DNA from 3 places in the Vreelandella sp. 2A-K22 genome. Region 3 is predicted to be linked to each of the others. Evidence: predicted binding sites of a transcription regulator. Region 3 holds the regulator's gene; each other region holds the start of a gene.
What was found. Region 3 encodes FNR, which switches genes on or off when oxygen is low (the NO sensors DNR and NnrR bind a similar motif). Its sites were predicted from a motif close to TTGATNTANATCAA; they were not measured.

Region 1 (6,731 bases), on a different contig from region 3:
CGCCAAGCGCTGCATTACTCGTTCACCATTCTAAACCTGCACAAGGTATATCTCATTGTGGCGGTGGATAATGTCAAAGCGATTCATCTTTACGAGGAGAGTGGCTTTATAGAAGAGGGCCACTTGGTGCAGGAGTTCTTTATCAATGGCAAATACCGCGATGTAAAGCGGATGTATATCTTGCAGGGCACTTACCTGACGCAACTGTCCGAACAGCAAGAAGAGGGTGGCGAGTGGGCTTAGTGGGGGTAAGAAAAATCGGTAAACCTAAGCAACCAATACTCCTGCCATTCATTATCAAGACTAACTTGGCAGGAGTACCAGTGCCTGAGCTTTACTGGAACGAAGCTTCTAGGCGCTCTGCACGATCACCCGCTGCTGGGTGGCTGGAGAAGACGCTGCTGTTGTTGCCGTATTTGGCTTCCATTTTGCGTAGAGCTGCAACTGAAGCCTCTGCATTCATGTCGTGGCGCTGCATTAGCTCAATGGCATAGTCATCAGCTGCACTCTCTTGGCTTTGAGAGAACTGAGCATTGATCAGTTTTTCGCCCAGGTCACCAAGCTCAGAGCTTGATAGTGCGGCGGCGGTAGTGCTGCCGCTGGCCGCAGCTGCTTCACGTGCAGCGGAAGCAGCATAGGCAACCTGGAAAGCACGCTTGGAGTGTCCTAACGAGACGTGGCCGATCTCGTGGGCGATAACGTAACGCACTTCATCGTCGGTCATCTCATCCATCAGCCCGCTATGCAGTCGAATGGATCCGTTGGGTACCGCAAAAGCATTCATTTCTTCTATTCGATAAACGTTATAGTCAAGCGTATGGCCGTCGACTGTTTCCCAGCCTTGGGTTAACTCGGCCAAGCGTTTTGCATACTGGCTATCGTCTGCAACAAGGTGGTTCTGGGAGTCAAGCTGGGCGATGGTTTGATCGCCTAGTTGTTGCATTTGCTGATCTGACATCGTGGCAGCGCCGGCTAAGCTGGAGCCCGCAGACATTAAGCCTCCGAGATCAGCGCCTGATTGACAGCCGCTAAGGGCGAGTGTCGCCACTAAACCTAAAGCATAAGATGTTTTGCGAACCAAAAAAGGTGTTTGCATCGTCCGTTCCTTCGTCAATGTGCGTGCATAACAAGAAGAGTCTGCACGTTGAGTATTGCGCCTTTATCAGCCGAATTAATATTAGACTATTTCTTTATATAACTCCATACCCAGCCGTGAAGTAAATGATTTGGGGGGACTATGTATACTGAAGCGTCGAGGTGGTTATCATTAATCCACTAGGTATTGCAATACTATTTGTTTTTTTAAAGAGGTGACAAATATAATTAAGCCTAATGGTAGCGAGCATTAAAGCGGTTCATCTGGTAAGGAGTGCGGGTAAGCAGAAGAGCGTTATCTTATACAGGCGTCTTGTGTCAAGAGACTATGTTGCAGGGTAATGCATGGCTGCGTAAAGCATAGTTATAGCCTGGAGGTCGTATATTTAGACCTGATAGTGATGCTTGTCCATTTAACTAGGTAAAAAAACGCCTCGCTGAAACGAGGCGTTGAGCGGCGTTGAACCAATATGACGTTTGGGGACTTAGCGCAGGTAAGCTTTAATAGCGTCAAGTGCCGCACGTTGTTGGCGGGCACGCTGTGCCCATACTTCCATAACATCTACTTCCAACGCTTGTGTTGGGGTGACTAAGTGTTGCATGGCGTTCACTCCTCTTTCAGGGGACAGGGAATGCGATGAGACCTTGTTGTAAAACTTATGTTGTAAAGCCTTCAAGTTGTAGAAAGCTTATGTTGTACACAGCCTGTGTTGTGCATAGCAGCAATTTAGCTGTGGTCGGATATTAAGAGCTTTTTTTACTCAGGGCTAGTCCTAACGATGTAGGTGATTTGCCATTTTTCGTAAGCCGTGGCTTACAAATATCTGTGTTTGGATATTAGGTCTTTGAATGGAAAAGGTTTTCATAGTCATAAAAAAGCCGGAAAATATTCCGGCTTCGGTGATTAGCTTTTGGTCTAAAGGGCGCAAAAGCACCTGAATTAGCCTAAATAGGCTTTCAGCGCTTCAACTGCGGCACGATGCCATTGAGCATTCAAGCTCCAGAACTCTAGAACTTCATTATCGCGTGCAGGGGGGGTTATTAAAAAAGTCATTGTGCGGTCCTCCTATTGGGACTACATCGTTATTATAGCCTATTTTTGCTGCAATGCAGCATGCCTTGACGTGACACCGATGCCCTGCGACAACGTGTCCTAGGCCGGGTAAGATCGTTTAAATAGGTATTTGTTACGAGGAGCCCTATGCGTCTGCGTATTTTGTCTGACCTGCACCTGGAGTTTTTTGACGGGAACCGCGAGCTGCCTGAGGTGGAGGCAGATGTAGTGGTTCTGGCGGGGGATATTCACCGTAAGTGCGAAGGCCTTGCCTGGGCGCGCCACCAGTTTCCAGACACGCCGATTATCTATGTACCAGGCAACCATGAGTTCTACGGTACCTGCATGCCGCTGCTGCGTGATGAGCTGGCGCTCGAAGCCGAGCGGCTCGACATTGAGCTTCTGGATAATCGTGCTGTCACCTTCAATGGCGTACGCTTTTACGGTACAACGCTATGGACTGACTTTGCGTTGTACGCCGGTGACCCAACGCAAAACCCCGCCGATACTGAGTCTAAGGCGTTGCGCTACATGCCCGACTTTAAAATCGTTCAAACCTCGCCAGGGGAGACATTCACACCTCAGGCAAGCCAGCAGGTGCATGCTGAAGCGCTTGCTTGGCTCGAAAAAGAGCTGTCCCAGCCGTTTGATGGCCCTAAGGTGGTGGTTAGCCATCATGCCCCGCTACACGACTGTATCCCAGGCCAATATCTGGGCGACGCGTTATCCCCCGCGTTTGCCTCCAATTTGCCTCATTTAATGGGCAATATGGATGTATGGGTGCACGGACATGTTCACGAACCCGTGGATATTCTGCGTAACGGCACGCGTATCATTGCCAACCCTGGTGGATACCCTGATGAGTTTACTCCAGCGATATTTAAGCCAGGCTGGGTGGTTGAAGTATAAAAATAAATAAAATCAGTTATTTAATGTCTTTTTTAGGTTGTTAATCACTTGCTGGCAGTCATGTCAGCCAGTGCTACTTTGGTTTAATTTTCACTACTGCTGCTTGCGTCTGAAAGTCATGCTACTTATCTTCTTATTTGTATGATGTATGACATATTGATCCGGATAATTAGATCGCCTATGCCAAGCAGCGAAGAGTGGGTTTGAGTTTAAAAGTCTTTGATTGACCAACAAGGGCTGCGTTTGTCCGCCTTCGTTATTTTAATGCGGCAATGAGCGGGATGCTGATCTGCGCGCTAACACCGCCTAATGGAGAATTGTTTATGTCGAGTCACGACACTCCCACGATAACCGATATGCAGGTCATTCCCGTGGCAGGGCGCGATAGCATGTTACTCAATATCGGTGGAGCGCACTCGCCGTATTTTACCCGCAACCTGGTTATTCTCAAAGATAGCCACGGTAATGTAGGGGTAGGGGAAGCCCCCGGTGGCGAGACGATTCAAACGTCTCTTGAGCAGTCACGAGAGATGGTGGTCGGTCAGTCGATCGGGAAAATGCGCTCCATGATTGCGTCGTTACACAATATCGGACGGAGTGCCGATTTTGAAGATTTCGGCAAAGGCTCCTGGACATTCGAACTGCGCATCAATGCAGTTGCCGCGCTTGAAGCGGCGTTACTTGATTTGATGGGGAAATTTCTGGGAGTGCCGGTGGCAGAGCTCCTAGGCAACGGCAAGCAGCGTGACAGCGTTGACGTGCTGGGGTACTTATTCTTTATCGGTGATGGGCACGCTACGCCGTTGGATTTTCGACGTGGCACCGGGGGCTTGGATCACGACTGGTACCGTTTGCGCGACGAGGCGGCCATGACCCCTCAGCACATTGTTGAGCTAGCTCAGGCGGCGCATGATCGATACGGCTTTAAAGACTTTAAGTTAAAGGGCGGGGCTCTGGCTGGCGAGCAAGAAATAGCGGCCGTCACGGCGCTGCACAATGCGTTTCCGGATGCGCGCACGACCATTGACCCTAACGGTGCTTGGTCGCTAGAAGAGGCGATCCGGCTGTGCAAGGATCTCCACGGTGTGATTGCCTACGCAGAGGATCCTTGCGGGGCAGAGCAGGGCTTTTCCGGTCGCGAGATTTTAGCTGAGTTTCGCCATGCCACCGGGTTGCCTGTCGCCACCAACATGGTAGCCACCAACTGGCGGGAAATGGCCCACGCGCTGATGCTGTGCTCAGTCGATATTCCATTAGCCGACCCGCACTTCTGGACACTTTCCGGTGCTGTACGTGTCTCCCAGCTCTGCCAGGATCATGGTATGACCTGGGGCTCGCACTCCAACAATCATTTCGATATTTCGCTTGCCATGTTCGCCCAGGTGGGGGCCGCCGCCGTGGGGCGCACAACCGCGCTTGATACCCACTGGATATGGCAGGAGGGCGACGCTCGCCTGACTCGCAATCCGCCGGAGATTGTGGGTGGCAAAGTGGCCGTAAACGATGCGCCGGGGCTTGGGGTCGACATCGATATGAAGGCCATAGAGGAGGCTAATAAGCTCTATCTTTCACTGCCTGCTGGCGCTCGGGATGATGCGATGGCAATGCAGTATTTGATAGATGATTGGAAGTTTGATCCGAAAAAGCCAGCGTTAGTGCGCTGAGTGAATACCCTAAACATAACAAAGAAGGACATTACAATGAAAAAGTTAGCGCTAAGCTTATCTGTGGCAACAGCAATGCTGGCCAGTGCTGGTGCATTTGCTGAATATCCTGAGCAAAACATCGATATGATCGTGCCCTTCTCAGCCGGTGGCGGCAACGACACCTTCGTCCGCGCACTACAGCCGCTTCTGGAAGAAAAACTCGATACCAACTTGGTCATTCGCAATATCTCGGGCGGCGGCGGAGCCGTGGGGCTGACACGTGCTCAGGCATCAGATTCAGATGGCTATACCTTAGCTGCCGCCAGTAATGCACTGCTGACCTTGGAGGCGTTGGGTAATGTTGACTTTACCTACGAAGATTTTGATTTTGTCGCCAAGATCCTTGAAGAGCCCTACGTCATCGCTGTTGGTGAAGACAGTGAATACGCCGACTTGGACGCTATGGTCGAGGCTGCGAAGGAAGGCACCTCGGTGCAAGTGGGGGTTTCGGGGGTAGGGTCATCAGCTCACATCGCGGCGGTGGCCTTTGCTGATACCGCTGAAGTCGATTTTAACTTCATTCCCTATCCCGGCGGTTCTGAGACTATCTCCGCTGCTATGGGCGGGCACGTAGATGCCGTGGTGCTAGGTGGAGCGGAACTTCGCTCGGCGCTAGAGTCAGGTCGTCTGAAAGCCTTGGGTATGTCCTACGCAGAGCGTAGCGAGTCGCTGCCCGATGTGCCTACTTTCCAAGAGGAGGGCTACAACCTGTCTCTGACAGTATGGCGCGGCATCGCGGGCCCTGATGGCCTACCGGAAGAGGCTAAGGAAGCGTGGGTCAGCACCATTAAAGAAATTGTAGAAGAAGGATCCTTCGAAGAGACTGCCTCGAATCTGGGCTTGGATATTGTACCGCTGTATGGAGATGAGTTAGAGGCGTTTATCGCCGAATCTGCTGAAGTGATGAAAGACAGTGCTGGCGACTTAGCTGCTAAATAAAATAAGGAGTTAGCGACTGATGGCAAAGGATATAGGTAAACCGATCTTTGATCTGTTTCTTGTGGTGGCATCGGCAATTGGGTTTTATATGGCCACTACGCTGCCAGCCGTCAGCATGGCGGGGGGGCTTTCCCCCGCTTCTTTTCCAAAGTTGATTTCTGGCTTGATTTTTGTGTGTGCTGTGCCCTGCTTAATACGTGATTCTTACGAATGGCTTGCTGCAAGGCGAGTGCGGGAAGACGCAACAGCCCTTAATGCCACTGCTCCGAAGAAAGGCATTTTGCAATGGCTGACCATCGTGGCTTTGATTATTGTTTATATCAATTCTTTCGAGCGGCTGGGGTATATCGCAAGCACAGCGATATTTTGCTTTTTAAATGTCGTTTGCCTTGTCATAACTAGCGGTGAATTTCAAAAATTAAGCAATAGTCGAAAACTTCGAAACCTAGCAGCGTATACAGTTTTTGCGTTCGCTTTATCATTGGTTATCTATTATGTATTTACCGAACTGTTCAATATCCCACTGCCGGATTGAAGAAGGAGAAGTGAGATGCTAACGGGTTATATTGATGGTTTGGGGCTGGTCTTCCAGTTGGGTACATTATTGGCGATTGCCGGTGGGACTTTCCTAGGCATTATCATGGGGGTATTGCCAGGCTTAACATCGGCCATGGCGATAGCCCTATTATTGCCGGTAACCTTTGGAATGCCGCCTGTGATGGGTATTGGTATGCTGCTGGGTACCCTGTGTGGTGCTGGTGCCAGTGGCTCGATACCCGCCATATTGTTGAATATTCCAGGAACGCCATCCTCGGTCGCGACTACGTTCGATGGCTTCCCAATGGCTCAAAAGGGGGAAGCGGGGAGAGCCCTGGGGCTGGCAATTGTTGCCTCTTTCTTTGGCGGTGTAGCAAGTATGGTGGTGTTAAGTCTTCTCGCACCACCCATCGCTGAGTTTGCATTGCGATTTGGTGCTGCGGAGTATTTTTCGCTGAGCATTTTCGGGCTAGTCATTATTGCTTCTGTTG
Region 2 (6,731 bases), on a different contig from region 3:
TAGCATTCACGAACGCATTCAGAAACGAGTGATAGGCGAATAAAACAGCGAGGAAACCAGGATATGAACAATAAACCCACCATAGCCGTTATTGGCGCGGGCCTTGGCGGCGCCGCTGCAGGCGCGCTACTGCAGAAAGCGGGCTACCCCACCAAGGTGTACGAACAGGCACCAGCGTTTGCGCGCCTTGGGGCAGGCATTCACCTTGGCCCCAACGTGATGAAAGTGATGCGCCGCATTGGTATTGAAGAGAAGCTCAATGCCATGGGCTCACACCCCGATTACTGGTTCAGCCGCAACGGCATGACCGGCGAGTATCAGTCGCGCATCCCGCTAGGCGAGTTTGCTCGCGAAAACTATGGGGCGGCCTACATCACCGTACACCGTGGTGATCTGCACGAATTGATGGTCAGCACGCTCGACCAGGACAACCTCTATTTCGATAAGCGCCTGGTCGATGTCAACGACAGCGGCGGCAAGGTCGTCATGACCTTCGCTGACGGCTCGACGGAAGAGGCTGACCTGGTGATCGGCGCAGACGGGGTCAATTCGCGGCTGCGCGAGAAGCTGCTGGGCCCAGAGGCTCCGATCTATAGCGGCTGGGTTGCCCACCGGGCAATTATCTCTGCCGAAAAACTCAAGGCATACGACCTGGATTTCGAAGCCTGCGTGAAGTGGTGGTCGGAAGACCGACACATGATGGTGTACTTCGTGACCGGCGACGAGAAGGAGTATTACTACGTGACCGGCGTGCCTGAACCCGATTGGAACCACGGCACTTCCTTCGTCGACAGCTCACGGGAAGAGATGCGCAAAGCATTCGAGGGTTACCACCCCACCGTACAAGCGCTGATTGACTGCACTGAAACCGTCACCAAATGGCCCTTGCTGGAGCGCAACCCGCTGCCACTGTGGCATGAAAATCGACTGGTGCTGCTGGGCGATGCCTGCCACCCGATGAAGCCTCATATGGCCCAGGGCGCTGCCATGGCCATCGAGGATGCCGCCATGCTGGTACGCTGCCTGGAGGAAGTGGGCGCCGAGCACTACCAGCAGGCATTCGAACTTTACCGCACCAACCGTTTTGAACGCGCCTCTCGGGTTCAGCAGGTTTCCCACGACAATACCTGGTTACGGGAAGACGAAGACCCGGCCTGGGTATTCGCCTATGACCCCTTTGAAGTACCGCTGAAGCAACCAACCAGTCAAGGGAGCCCAGCATGAACAGCACCTATCTCTATGGCGCCAACGTGCACGCCAATGGTATTCGTCAGCACTACCTGCGCTTTGCCGACAGCGCCGAGACTTCGCGCCAGCCGCTGGTACTGATACCGGGCATTACCAGCCCGGCCATCACCTGGTGTTTTGTGGCCGAGCGGCTCGGTCAGCATTTCGACACTTATGTGCTGGATGTTCGTGGACGCGGCTTGTCGTCTACCGGGCCCGAGCTCGATTATGCCACCGACACCTGCGCCGACGATGTGATCGCCTTTATCGATGCGCTGGGTCTGAGCAATGTCATTCTGGCGGGCCACTCCATGGGTGCGCGCTTTGCGCTACGCGCCATGAGTCGCGGCGCCAAGGGAATCGACAAACTGGTACTTATCGACCCACCGGTTTCGGGGCCAGGACGCCGTGAGTACCCCAGCAAGCTGCCCTGGTACGTGGATTCGATTCGCGACTGCACACGTGGTGCCGATATCGAGACCATGCGCCACTACTGCCCCACCTGGAGCGACGAGCAGCTGCGGTTACGCGCCGAGTGGTTACACACTTGCTTTGAGCCCGCCATTATTCAGGCGTTTGAAGAGTTCCACAGCGTCGATATCCACCAGGATTTCCCCGCTATCAAAGTGCCCACGCTGCTGATGTGTGCAGGCAAGGGCGGGGTCATCCAGGATGAAGATCGCGCCGAAATACGCGCCCTTCTACCGACGGTTCGTATTTCTACCGCGGAACAAGCGGGTCACATGATTCCCTGGGATGACTTCGACGGTTTTTTTGCCGCCTTTGAAGACTTCCTGGGCAGCGAGCTCTAAGAGAGGCCAAATACCATGACCAGCAACTATATAAAGAACGAGATCAAAAGCTACCGTATCGGCCAGATCGTCCCCAGCTCCAATATCACCATGGAGACCGAAATACCCGCCATGCTTACGGCGCGGCAGTTAATCCGCCCGGAGCGCTTTACCTTCCACTCCAGCCGCATGCGCATGAAGAACGTCAGCAAGGACGAGCTGGCTGCCATGGATGCAGAGTCGGATCGCTGCGCCCTGGAGCTCTCCGATGCCGCAGTGGATGTGATGGGGTATGCCTGCCTGGTTGCCATTATGGCGATGGGGCCCGGCTACCACCGAGAGTCGCAAAAGCGTCTGCGCAGCCGCACCGAAGAGAACGGCTGCGACACGCCGGTGGTCACCAGCGCCGGTGCTCTGGTTGATGCCCTGGGTGTGATGAAAGCCAAGCGCGTGGTGGTAGTGGCCCCCTACATGAAGCCGCTGACCGAAATGGTGGTGGACTACATCCGCCAGGAAGGCATTGACGTGCTCGACTACCGAGCGCTTGAGATCCCTAATAACCTGGATGTCGCTCGCCACGACCCCGCCAATCTCCCCGAAATCGTCGCCAGTCTCGATTTAAGTAACGTGGACGCTATCGTCTTGTCAGCCTGTGTACAAATGCCGTCACTACCGGCCGTCGCCAAGGTCGAAGCCCTGACCGGCAAGCCGGTGGTTACCGCAGCTATCGCGACCACCTATGCCATGCTCAAGGCACTCGACCTGGAGCCCATCGTACCGGGCGCGGGCGCCCTCTTGTCAGGGGCTTACTAACGAGATCAGGTACTTATTGACGATATAGTGTGCTGATTAAGGAGACGACCATGTCACCACACACGACTGATAACAGCGATGGCGTTAGCGATAACACTGCCACGGACAACTACCGAGGCGTGTGGGATGGGCGCATCGGCTTTGGCAAAAGGCCCGCGCTGCTGGTGGTTGATTTTATGCAAGGCTACACCACACCAGGTTCGCCGCTATTTGCCCAGGGCGTGGTGGATGCGGTGGCCAATATGCCGCCGCTACTCAATACCGCACGGCGCACTGGCACGCCTGTTATCCACACCAACATCCTGTATCACGCCCCGGATCAAATCGATGGCGGCATTTGGGTCAAGAAGGCGCCGGTCATGCGGGCGATGGTGGCGGGCAATCCTTACGCCGAGTTCTGCCCCGAGGTGGCACCCCGTGAAGATGAGCTGGTAATGACCAAGCAGTATGCCAGCGCGTTCTTTGGAACTTCGCTTGCCTCCACACTAATCGCCATGGGTATCGATACACTCATCATTACCGGCTGCTCCACCAGTGGCTGCATTCGCGCCACCGCCGTTGATGGAGTACAGCACGGCTTTCGGGTGATGGTCGTGCGTGACTGCGTGGGTGACCGTCACCCCGCGCCCCATGAAGCTAACCTGTTTGATATCGATAGCAAATATGGCGATGTGATTGGACTGGATGAAACACTGGGATACTTAATGAAGCGTTAGGAGTATCCGAAAACGCAGGTGAAACGGACGTCTCTGTTGAGTCATCAGTCCGCGTTCATTTTTTCCAGCAGATGCATTAAAGCGACCCGCTCTGCCGGGTTGAGATTTTTCATGGTCTGATCGCTAATTTGCTTGGCACTGGGCACCATAGCCTCGACTAATGTCTCCCCGGCCTCAGTGATCACGACCATGACTTTGCGTTGATCATTGGGGTCGGTAGTTAGCGAGATCCACCCCCGCGCTTTAAGACGTTTAATGACGCCACGGATAGTGGCTGGATCAATCGCCGTAGCGTTGACGATATCGGTTAACGAGCTGGGGCCGCGCTCCATCACCGTGCACAGCGTTACAAATTGAATGGCCGTGAGCTGTTTATCGTTGCTGTAGCGCTGAAAAATAGCCGTATGCCGCTGGTAGGCTTTACGCAGTAGATGCCCTACTTGCTCAGAGAAATCATACCCTTGCTCTGAAGGCGTAGAGTGCTCGCCGGAAGACGAGTGTTTGAACGCACTATCCGTTGTCATTCCATATCCTTAATCTATTGGCGACGTCGTGTATCGAGTATGGCACTGGTTAACAAAATGATGCATCAACGTATGAAATACTCCTTGCGCTGGATCAATTCATCATGCTTTTATGGCGTACACGCTATAATTTTACCTTAGTTATCGCTCTTTCATCACCTAAAATTCATCCGCACTGATCATCGTAAACGCGAGCGTGGGAGGCAGACATGGCTGATAAATCAGACTATACAAGAGAGTCACTGCTGTATGGGTCTGATGTTCTGGTGATCTATCGCGACCCGGTTACGCCCCCCAAGCCCGCGCCCGGACAGCCAGGTACACACTCAAACTTCACCCCCCATGAGCCTGAGATATTCATTGCCGTACTGAGCGCTAGTCATATCGTGGCTTTCAACGGCCACGTAGACCTGGGCACGGGCATACGCACGGCGCTCGCTCAAATTGTTGCAGAAGAGCTCAGCGTCGCGTTCGACAGCGTCACCATGGTGCTGGGCAACTCCGTTGAAGCCCCCAACCAAGGCCCCACCATAGCCAGTGCATCGATTCAGATCACTGCCGAGCCTTTACGCCGAGCTGCGGCACAGGCGCGGGAGTACCTATTAACCCTGGCAGCAAAGCACTTTGACACTGAGCACTCACTACTTAGCTGCCAGAACGGCGCTATTACGCCAAGTGATAATAACCGTTCATCCGTTAGCTTTGGGGAGTTGCTGCGGGGCACCCGTCATGCATTAAAGCTTGCCGATGAGGTGCCGCTTAAGCCGGTCAGCCATTATACCCTGGTCGGCCAATCGACCTCCCGCGTGGATATACCCGCCAAGGCCACTGGGCAATTGACCTTTATCCACGACCTACGTCTGCCCAACATGCTGCATGGGCGAGTGATTCGTCCGCCTTATGTAGGCCATGATAGCGGCGACTTTATTGGCAACAGTTTAATCGCGGTAGATGAAAGCTCTGTGGCGCATTTGCCAGGTGTGATAAGCGTCGTGGTGGTCGGTGACTTTGTTGGCGTGGTGGCCGAGCGTGAAGAGCAGGCTGCTGCCGCAGCCAAGCAGCTAAAGATCCAGTGGCGCCCAATCGAAGGCTTGCCTCAGTTGGACAACATAGAGCAAGCACTGCTCGACCTGCCCAGCAAGCAGCGCATACTCCTCGAAGAGGGTGATCTCGACAGCGCTCTGGCCGCCGCACAACATCCGCTCAATCGTCACTATGTGTGGCCTTTCCAACTGCATGGCTCCATCGGCCCTTCGTGCTCTGTCGCCGATGCCAACGAAGATGGCCTTCACGTATGGTCGGGCACCCAAAATCCACACAGCCTGCGCGCCGACCTCGCCCGCCTTACCGGTTTGGATGAAGGTGTTATCACCATTACCCGTATGGAAACATCAGGCTGCTATGGCCGCAACTGCGCCGACGACGTTGGCGCGGATGCAGTGCTGCTCTCTCAGGCGGTGGGTCGACCTGTTCGTGTACAACTAACCCGTGAGCAGGAGCACACCTGGGAGCCTAAAGGGGCTGCTCAGTATATGGCCATTCAGGGAGGCTTAAACGCAGATGGCAGCCCAGCAGGCTATCGCTTTAATACGCGCTACCCCTCTAACAGTGCGCCCACCCTGGCACTACTGCTGACCGGTGCTGCCCCACCTATTGATATCCCCTTTGAAATGGGGGATCGAACATCGGTGCCGCCCTACCGCTACCCTCATCGCCAAATAGTGTGCGACGACGTCCCGACCCTGGTGCGCGCCTCCTGGCTGCGTGGTGTCTCGGCGCTGCCCAGCACTTTCGCCCACGAAAGCTATATTGATGAACTCGCCTACTTGGCGGGTGAAGATCCTGTCGCCTATCGGTTGCGCTACTTAGCCGATAACCGCGCCTGCGAGCTTGTCGAAGCGTTAGCCGAACGTGCGAACTGGAAACCCTGCACCGCTAACACCAATCCGAGTAGCGATGGCGAGTGGCGCTACGGCCGAGGATTCGCTTACGCCCAGTACGTACATAGTAAATTTCCCGGCTTTGGTGCCGCGCTCGCCGCCTGGGTGATTGAGCTTAAAGTCAATGTGAAGAGTGGACGGGTTGTCGTCGAGAACCTATATGTAGGTCAGGATGCGGGCCTGATGGTGAACCCCGCCGGCGTTCGCCATCAGGTGCATGGTAATGTGATCCAGATGCTCAGCCGCACTTTAAAGGAGCGGGTAACCTTTGAGGATGGTTTACCAACCAGCAGAGAGTGGGGCGGCTACCCTATTCTGCGTTTCTCGGAGCTGCCTCCCATCGACGTCATGCTGCTTGATCGCCCTGAACTGCCCCCACTCGGTGTTGGGGAGTCCGCCTCACTGCCCGGCGCTCCCGCGATTGCCAACGCGCTTTTTGATGCCACGGGGGTACGCTTTACCCATCCCCCTTTTACCCCTGACACCATTCGCGATGCACTGAAAGCCGCCCTTCGACTCCCCATGGAGGCGGCGATTTAATGCACCATCTTGATCTACAGGTTATCGAACGTGCGTTGAAATGGGCCAACCAGGGGCTGACCGTTTGGCTATGCACAGTTCTGAAAACTTTTGGCTCGGCCCCCCGGGAGCCGGGTGCCATGCTGGTCGCATGTTCGACAGGCGACTATCTGGGGTCACTGTCAGGTGGCTGTGTCGAAG
Region 3 (6,731 bases):
GGCACTGTATATCGCCAACTGGTGGAAAGGGCTGCTCAAAGTGGAGGCCGTTGGCCGGCGACTATGGCGCTTTATCGAACCCGTGGGGCGTCGCTTGATGCCCGTAGTGCATATTCCCCAAGCCTTCGCCCTGGGAGCGCTCTGGGGCTGGCTCCCCTGCGGGTTGGTCTACTCCATGTTGGCCTGGAGCTTAGCGATTGCCGACCCGCTTCAGGGCGCTCTACTCATGGGCGCCTTTGGGCTTGGCACCCTACCTGCGCTGCTTGCCACTGGCCTGGCTGCCCGCCAGCTCAGCCATTTGATACGTCACCCCGCGACCCGCAGCGTGGCAGCGCTGACAATTATCGCTTTTGCACTGTGGCAACTGTGGACGCTTTCGGTACACAACCTCTAATAGCATGACGTGGCTCAACATTTACCTCCTAACCACGGGTTAGGCTAGCGGCATTTCCTAACGTCGGAGCGCCCCTTCATGCCCGTTCATACCCCTGCTGCCTTGCCTCTTGCACCCGCTGCTGCCGCAGCCCCTATGCAGCCGGTGTGGGACGAAGCGTTACTGAGTCGCTACGACACCAACGGCCCACGCTACACCTCCTACCCCACGGCGCTGTCGTTTCACGACCAATTTACCCCTGGCGACCTGACCCAGGCATTGGAGCGTAGCAATGCCAGTAAGCGTCCGCTCTCTCTGTACGTTCATGTGCCCTTCTGCCGCAAGATCTGCTTCTACTGCGCGTGTAATAAAATCGCTACCAAAAACACTGCCCTTGCCGAGCCCTATATAGCCCGGCTTGACCGTGAAATGGTGCTGACCGCACGCCACTTGGATACATCACGACCGGTGGAGCAGTTGCATTGGGGCGGCGGCACGCCGACATTTCTCAGTTTGAACCAGATGGGCGACCTGATTGATCGACTGGATGCACGTTTTGGTCTTTCATCGTCTGCTGATCGCGATTACGCAATTGAAATAGATCCTCGCGAAGCGGATGTGTTTACGCTGCGCCATCTCGAATCCCTCGGCTTTAATCGCATCAGCCTGGGCGTGCAGGATTTAAGCCCGCTGGTGCAGAAAGCGATTAACCGTATTCAGCCTCGGGTACTTACCGAAACGCTGATGGAGGAGGCGCATCGCCTGGGCTTTCGCTCGCTCAATCTCGACCTAATTTATGGCTTGCCATTTCAGACTGAAAAGAGCTTTGCCAACACCCTACGCCAGGTGATCGAGCTCAACCCGGCGCGCCTTTCTGTGTTTAATTACGCGCATATGCCCGAGCGTTTTGCCCCGCAGCGGCGCATTAATGTCGATGACTTGCCAGGCGGAGAAGAGAAGCTAGCGATTCTGCGCACCACCATCGAAATGCTCACCGCAGCTGGCTATGTGCATATCGGTATGGATCACTTTGCCCGCCCTGACGATAGCCTGGCTATTGCCCAGCGCGAAGGCTCGCTGCAGCGCAACTTCCAGGGCTACTCCAGCCATGCTCAGTGCGACTTAATCGGGCTTGGCGTATCGGCGATTTCGCGCATTGATGACGTCTATGCGCAGAACCCGAGCGATCTGGCAAGCTACGAAGCGACGCTGGATCAGGGGCAGCTTGCCACCGTGCGTGGCATACGCTTAAGTGATGACGACCTGATCCGGCGGGACGTGATTGAGCGGCTGATGTGCGATATGGGCATTGACCTGGCCGCCGTTAGTCAACGCTGGAACATCGATGCCCCCCGCTACTTTGCGCCAGCGCTTGAGCGCCTGCAGAGCGCCGAACAGGATGGCCTGCTGACCCGCCGCGGTGATCAGCTTAACGCCACGCCGACGGGGCGGCTGCTGATTCGCCATATAGCAATGGCGTTTGATACCCATCTTTCCGGGCAAACGGGACAACAGTATTCTAAGATTGTTTAATCACCTTATTGCAGGCATGCTAAAGCGACTATAATAAGTAAGGATTTTCTAATTGATAAGCGGGACCCTCTCAAGGAGCAAAGCATGTTGGAACCCATGAGCCGTCGGCGCTCGCTACTCCATGAAGCTCGCTGCCAAACCTGCAGTTTGAGCTCACTGTGCCTGCCACTTGCCCTTGAGCTGGACGACGTGGGGCAGTTCGACGCCATTATTCGTCGTCGCGCGCCGCTGAAAAAAGGCGAACCGCTGTTTCGTCAGGGCGACACCTTTACCAGCGTTTACGCAGTCCGTTCGGGCAGTTTGAAACAGATCACCGCCGAAGGTAACGGCAGCGAGCAGTTGACCAATTTCTACCTGCCCAGTGAATTGGTGGGGTTGGATGGCATTGACGAAGAGCATTACCCCGGTAGCGTTATCGCCCTGGAAACGACCACCGTCTGCGAGATTCCTTTTGACCGCCTGGACTTACTCTCGGAGGAGCTACCCGAACTGCGTGGCCAGCTTTATCGTAGCATGAGCAAAGAGTTGCGCGATGACCGGCGTATGATGCGGCTACTTTCGCGTAAAACCGCCGATCAGCGGCTAGCAAGTTTTTTGATTACCCTCTCGGATCGTTTTCGTCGCCGGGGCTACTCGCCTTACAGCTTTCGCCTCTCAATGCCCAGGGCTGATATCGGCAACTACCTGGGCTTAGCGGTGGAAACGGTCAGCCGCATACTAAGCCGCTTTCAGCAGCAGAGCGTGGTGGCGGTCTCCGGGCGAGAGGTCAACATTCTCGATATGCCGCGCTTGATTACCCTCGCCGAAGAGGAAGAGCAAACAGTTAGCTGACGTTAAAGGCTTGGATACGCCCCGCCAGTAGCTCTGCTTGCTTGGCCTCAAGGCCTTCAAAATCGAACAGGCTGCGGTCGGCCAACTGGGAAGGGGCAATGTTGGTGACAGCCTTGAACATGCTCTCCAGGCGGCCAGGAAACTTTTTGTCCCACTCGGCGAGCATCTCTTTGACCACCTGACGCTGCATATTAGGCTGTGAACCGCACAGGTTGCAGGGAATAATCGGAAACGCCATCAGCCGCGAAAACTCGGCGATATCAGCCTCTTTGCAGTAGGCCAACGGCCGAATAACGATATTCTTCCCATCATCGGATAGCAGCTTTGGCGGCATCGCTTTCAGGTTGCCGCCAAAGAACATATTGAGAAACAGTGTTTCGAGAATATCTTCCCGGTGATGGCCCAGGGCTATCTTATTGGCGCCAATCTCTTCGGCAAAGCCATACAACGAGCCGCGCCGCAGCCGTGAACAAAGCGCGCAGGTGGTTTTACCTTCCGGGGTTTTCTCTTTTACCACCGAGTAAGTATCGCGCTCGACAATGTGGTACTCCACGCCCTGCTTATCCAGATACGCAGGCAATACGTGCTCGGGAAAACCCGGCTGTTTTTGATCCAGATTGACCGCTACCAGCGAAAAATTGACCGGCGCATTGCGCTGCAAATTGCGCAAAATCTCCAGCATCGTGTAGCTGTCCTTTCCACCGGAGAGGCAGACCATTACGCGATCACCTTCATTGATCATTTGATAATCAATGATCGCATTGCCCACTTCTCGGCGCAGACGCTTTTGCAGCTTGTTAAATTCACGCTTCTGCTTCGCATCAGCCAGCTCAGGCTGGTCGTGCTCAGCGTCAGCTGGGGTGGCTCCAACCGTATCAAGGTGAGCAGGATCAAAGTGATCAAGAGTTTGCATGGTATAAGCACTGCCGAGGGTAGAAGGCGTGAGAGAAAAAAGTAATAACTATTCTAACAACACTCACCGCCTGACCCAACTAATCAGACGTAGCCACACAAGATATCGCAATTGGAAGTGACTATTTTGACCGCTGCACCATACCTCGGTGCGAGGGCAGCTTGGAGCGAGGGTCTTTTGTCATGGATGACAAAAGTAGCGCCCAGGGAGGGGTTCACAGCGCCCTCGCGGAAAGCTGTCCTCGCCACGACGAAAGAGACTACTATGCCACCTGCGCCATAATACGCTGCAGGCGCATATACAGCAGTGCGCTGGCGGTGGCCTCTCCAAGCACACTCTGCATGCCCATGACGGGTACTTGCCAGCATGCCAACGCCTGGGCGAAGCTGCTGGGCGCTTCGACCTCCGGGTGCAAACGGCGCAGTTGGCGCTGATGCAGTTTTGCCACATCGACCTGGGCGTTGGGCAGGGCAAAATTCAGCCGCTTACTGAGTAGTGCATTCAATGCTCCAATGCGCTTCTCTAACTGCCAGCCAACGATGGGCCGATTGCCGATAAATTCTACTAGCGCGCTCAAGTTATCACTATTTGGTGGCAGTATCTCCCCCGCCTCGCACAGCAAGTGATGACGGCGCAGCGTTGCGCTCTCGGGCTGCTTTGCGCTACCAAGGGTGATCACAAAAGCACGACTGGTATGCACCTGCTGATGGCTCAGCACCACTGCCGCCACGCTGATCACAGGTGATGATTGCGTGGGCGTTGCTGTGCAGGCGAGCGCCACCAGCTCTTCGCCCATATAGGGCTGAAACAGCCAGGCATAGGGGGAATCTGCACAACGACGCCGGTCACTTTCACGCCTTAACAAGGTGCGCAGCGAGCCGCTAAATAGCGTCACATGTCGATCTAACAGCCGCATTCCGCTCACGAATACTCCAAATGGTAACGGTGGGAAAGCCGCTGCTTAAAGTCTTTGACAATATGCATCGCTTCGCGCAGTAGGTCGCGCTCCAGGGAAGAGAGGTTCTGCACCACGACACGGTTAGCGCGTCTGCTGCTTTGGGCGTTAGTTTCTTTCGCATCCGCAGAAGTTTCCAGCGTACTTAGCTGCTGCTTGAGGCGCAGCTCAGAAAAGAGCGCCAACGCTTCGCCCAGGTCATCGGCAAAACGGCGATCCAACCGGCCGTCAGTAACCAGGGCATCCAAGCGATCAAACGTCGAGGTGGCTTTGATGCGCCGCTCAAGCGCCATGGTGCGGACACCGTGCACGATAGGGAAAATACCGCCTTTCTTGATATCGATACCGTGCTGAGGCTTTTTCAGCGAACCAAACAGCGTCAGCGGCGTCGAAAAGCGCAGCGCCGTGCGGGCAAAATAGGAAAGCAGCAGCTCATCGCCCGAGCAGCGTTCAAACAGCTCATCGCGCACGCTCTCAAGCAAGCTCGGGTTGCCCGCCACGCCATGAGCATCGAGCATAATGGCCAGCTTCATCAGGCTATCGCCATCACGCTCCCTGGCCCACTTGGCAATATTACCTTTCCATTGGGATACCGTGGCCACCCACTCGGGGTTAGACACCATAATGTTGCCGGGGCACGGCGGGTAACCAAGCTGAATCAGGGTATCGGTGAGCGTTTGCATATGGCTGGCAAGATCAGGCCACTGGGTTTCATCGGCAAGAATCAAGCCGTTATCCTGATCCGTTTTTAGAATCTGCTCACCGCGCCCTTCGCTGCCCATCACCATCATGCAGCTCTGCTCGTGATAGCGCTTATCGACAGTGAACTCCCAGGCCTTGCTAATAATACGGCCGTTTAGTGCCGCAAGCAGATCCATCGCAAAGCGCAGCTTAACGCCCTGGGCCATCAGCGCTTTGACCAGCTCCGGGGTGCGCTGACTGGCAGCCGAAAGCGCCTCTAAGTTGGTCGCCTGCTCGATCTGCAGGCTCACCACATAGCTGCGGCTTGAGAAGTAGCTAAGCACGTCGGTGAGCTCTACAACGCCTTTCAAGACGTTTTGCTCCATCACTACCACCCGCGCCACTTTATGGCGGGTCATCAGCACCAATACTTCAAATAAGTACTGATCCGGTGCGACGGTCACCAAGTTAAAATGGGCGATCTTATCCACCGATGATGTTACCGCGCTGCCCTTTAGCACTAAGGCGTTGAGCAGATCGGTTTTGGTCACCATGCCGAGGGTGTCGTCCTGGGTCGACACCAGCAGGCTGTCGGCGTGACTTTCGTTGAGCTGTTTTACAGCGCTAGCGATATCGGTCGTCGCTGCCATCAGCAGTGGCGCACGCATGCACTCGCTTACCTTGGCCAGCATAAAGCCTGCCATGGTGACGCCACCTTCGGCGCGCTTTTCGGTCATCAGGCGCGCCTTATGGGTCAGCGATTGGCGAAAAAAACTGCTGAAATCAGGATAGTGGCGACACAGCTGCTGAAACAGTGCTTTAGGCATTAGGTAACACAGGCACTCCTGTTCAGCCTTAAAGCGGTAGCGGCTTTTACCGTTGAGAATACTGATCGCGCCAAACAGGTCCCCTGCCGTGTAGTGACCAATACGCGCGGTAGATGAGGGCAATGTAGGATCGATTTCCGCCACTTCGCCTTTATGGATCAGATAAACGAACTCACCCGCTTGGCCAGTCTCTAAAATGATTTCGTCACGATCAAAATAGGCCAGGTCAATGCCACGACGAATGTGGTCACGCCCCTCATCGTCAAGGAGCGTAAACGGCAGTTGGGATAGATCCACATCGACCATGGGGTATAACCTCATTAAACGGGCTGCGACTAACCGGGTTGTGTCTTAAGGCGCGCTAGCAGACATAAGCAAAAATAAATAAACGTCGTGACTCGATACTGGCCCACATAAATTGGCCCACACCAGCGCTTCAAAAAAAATGTTATCGATTATTATATGAAGGTGGCTGTACGGGTATAAAGGATTCACTTCCCAAGTAGCAAGTATAACCTTGTTATACCTTTAGCTATCACGCTAAAGTCGAAGCGACTTTTGATACACGACCAAAGTATCGACACTTACTAACCGTGCTTCCGGCAAAACCCAGGACAT

Region 1: a site for FNR is predicted at 3,215-3,228, ahead of ACW17M_RS12455 (enolase C-terminal domain-like protein). Genes of this name have one in related genera too.
Region 2: a site for FNR is predicted at 4,156-4,169, ahead of ACW17M_RS15125 (xanthine dehydrogenase family protein molybdopterin-binding subunit). Genes of this name have one in related genera too.

Annotation. Positions count from the first base shown of each region.
Region 1 covers NZ_JBSUGC010000008.1:78,096-84,826, reverse strand. Annotated here, with positions in the region: gene speG (spermidine N1-acetyltransferase) at 1-243, shown strand, start outside; gene ACW17M_RS12465 (M48 family metalloprotease) at 335-1,096, opposite strand; gene ACW17M_RS12460 (metallophosphoesterase) at 2,297-3,058, shown strand; gene ACW17M_RS12455 (enolase C-terminal domain-like protein) at 3,382-4,722, shown strand; gene ACW17M_RS12450 (Bug family tripartite tricarboxylate transporter substrate binding protein) at 4,759-5,703, shown strand; gene ACW17M_RS12445 (tripartite tricarboxylate transporter TctB family protein) at 5,723-6,238, shown strand; gene ACW17M_RS12440 (tripartite tricarboxylate transporter permease) at 6,254-6,731, shown strand, end outside.
Region 2 covers NZ_JBSUGC010000010.1:202,381-209,111, reverse strand. Annotated here, with positions in the region: gene ACW17M_RS15150 (FAD-dependent monooxygenase) at 64-1,224, shown strand; gene ACW17M_RS15145 (alpha/beta fold hydrolase) at 1,221-2,039, shown strand; gene ACW17M_RS15140 (maleate cis-trans isomerase family protein) at 2,082-2,831, shown strand; gene ACW17M_RS15135 (N-carbamoylsarcosine amidohydrolase) at 2,882-3,547, shown strand; gene ACW17M_RS15130 (MarR family winged helix-turn-helix transcriptional regulator) at 3,592-4,071, opposite strand; gene ACW17M_RS15125 (xanthine dehydrogenase family protein molybdopterin-binding subunit) at 4,281-6,551, shown strand; gene ACW17M_RS15120 (XdhC family protein) at 6,551-6,731, shown strand, end outside.
Region 3 covers NZ_JBSUGC010000025.1:16,969-23,699, reverse strand. Annotated here, with positions in the region: gene ACW17M_RS23260 (sulfite exporter TauE/SafE family protein) at 1-394, shown strand, start outside; gene hemN (oxygen-independent coproporphyrinogen III oxidase) at 473-1,906, shown strand; gene fnr (fumarate/nitrate reduction transcriptional regulator Fnr) at 1,991-2,737, shown strand; gene ttcA (tRNA 2-thiocytidine(32) synthetase TtcA) at 2,730-3,650, opposite strand; gene ACW17M_RS23240 (3'-5' exonuclease family protein) at 3,913-4,566, opposite strand; gene ACW17M_RS23235 (DUF294 nucleotidyltransferase-like domain-containing protein) at 4,572-6,419, opposite strand.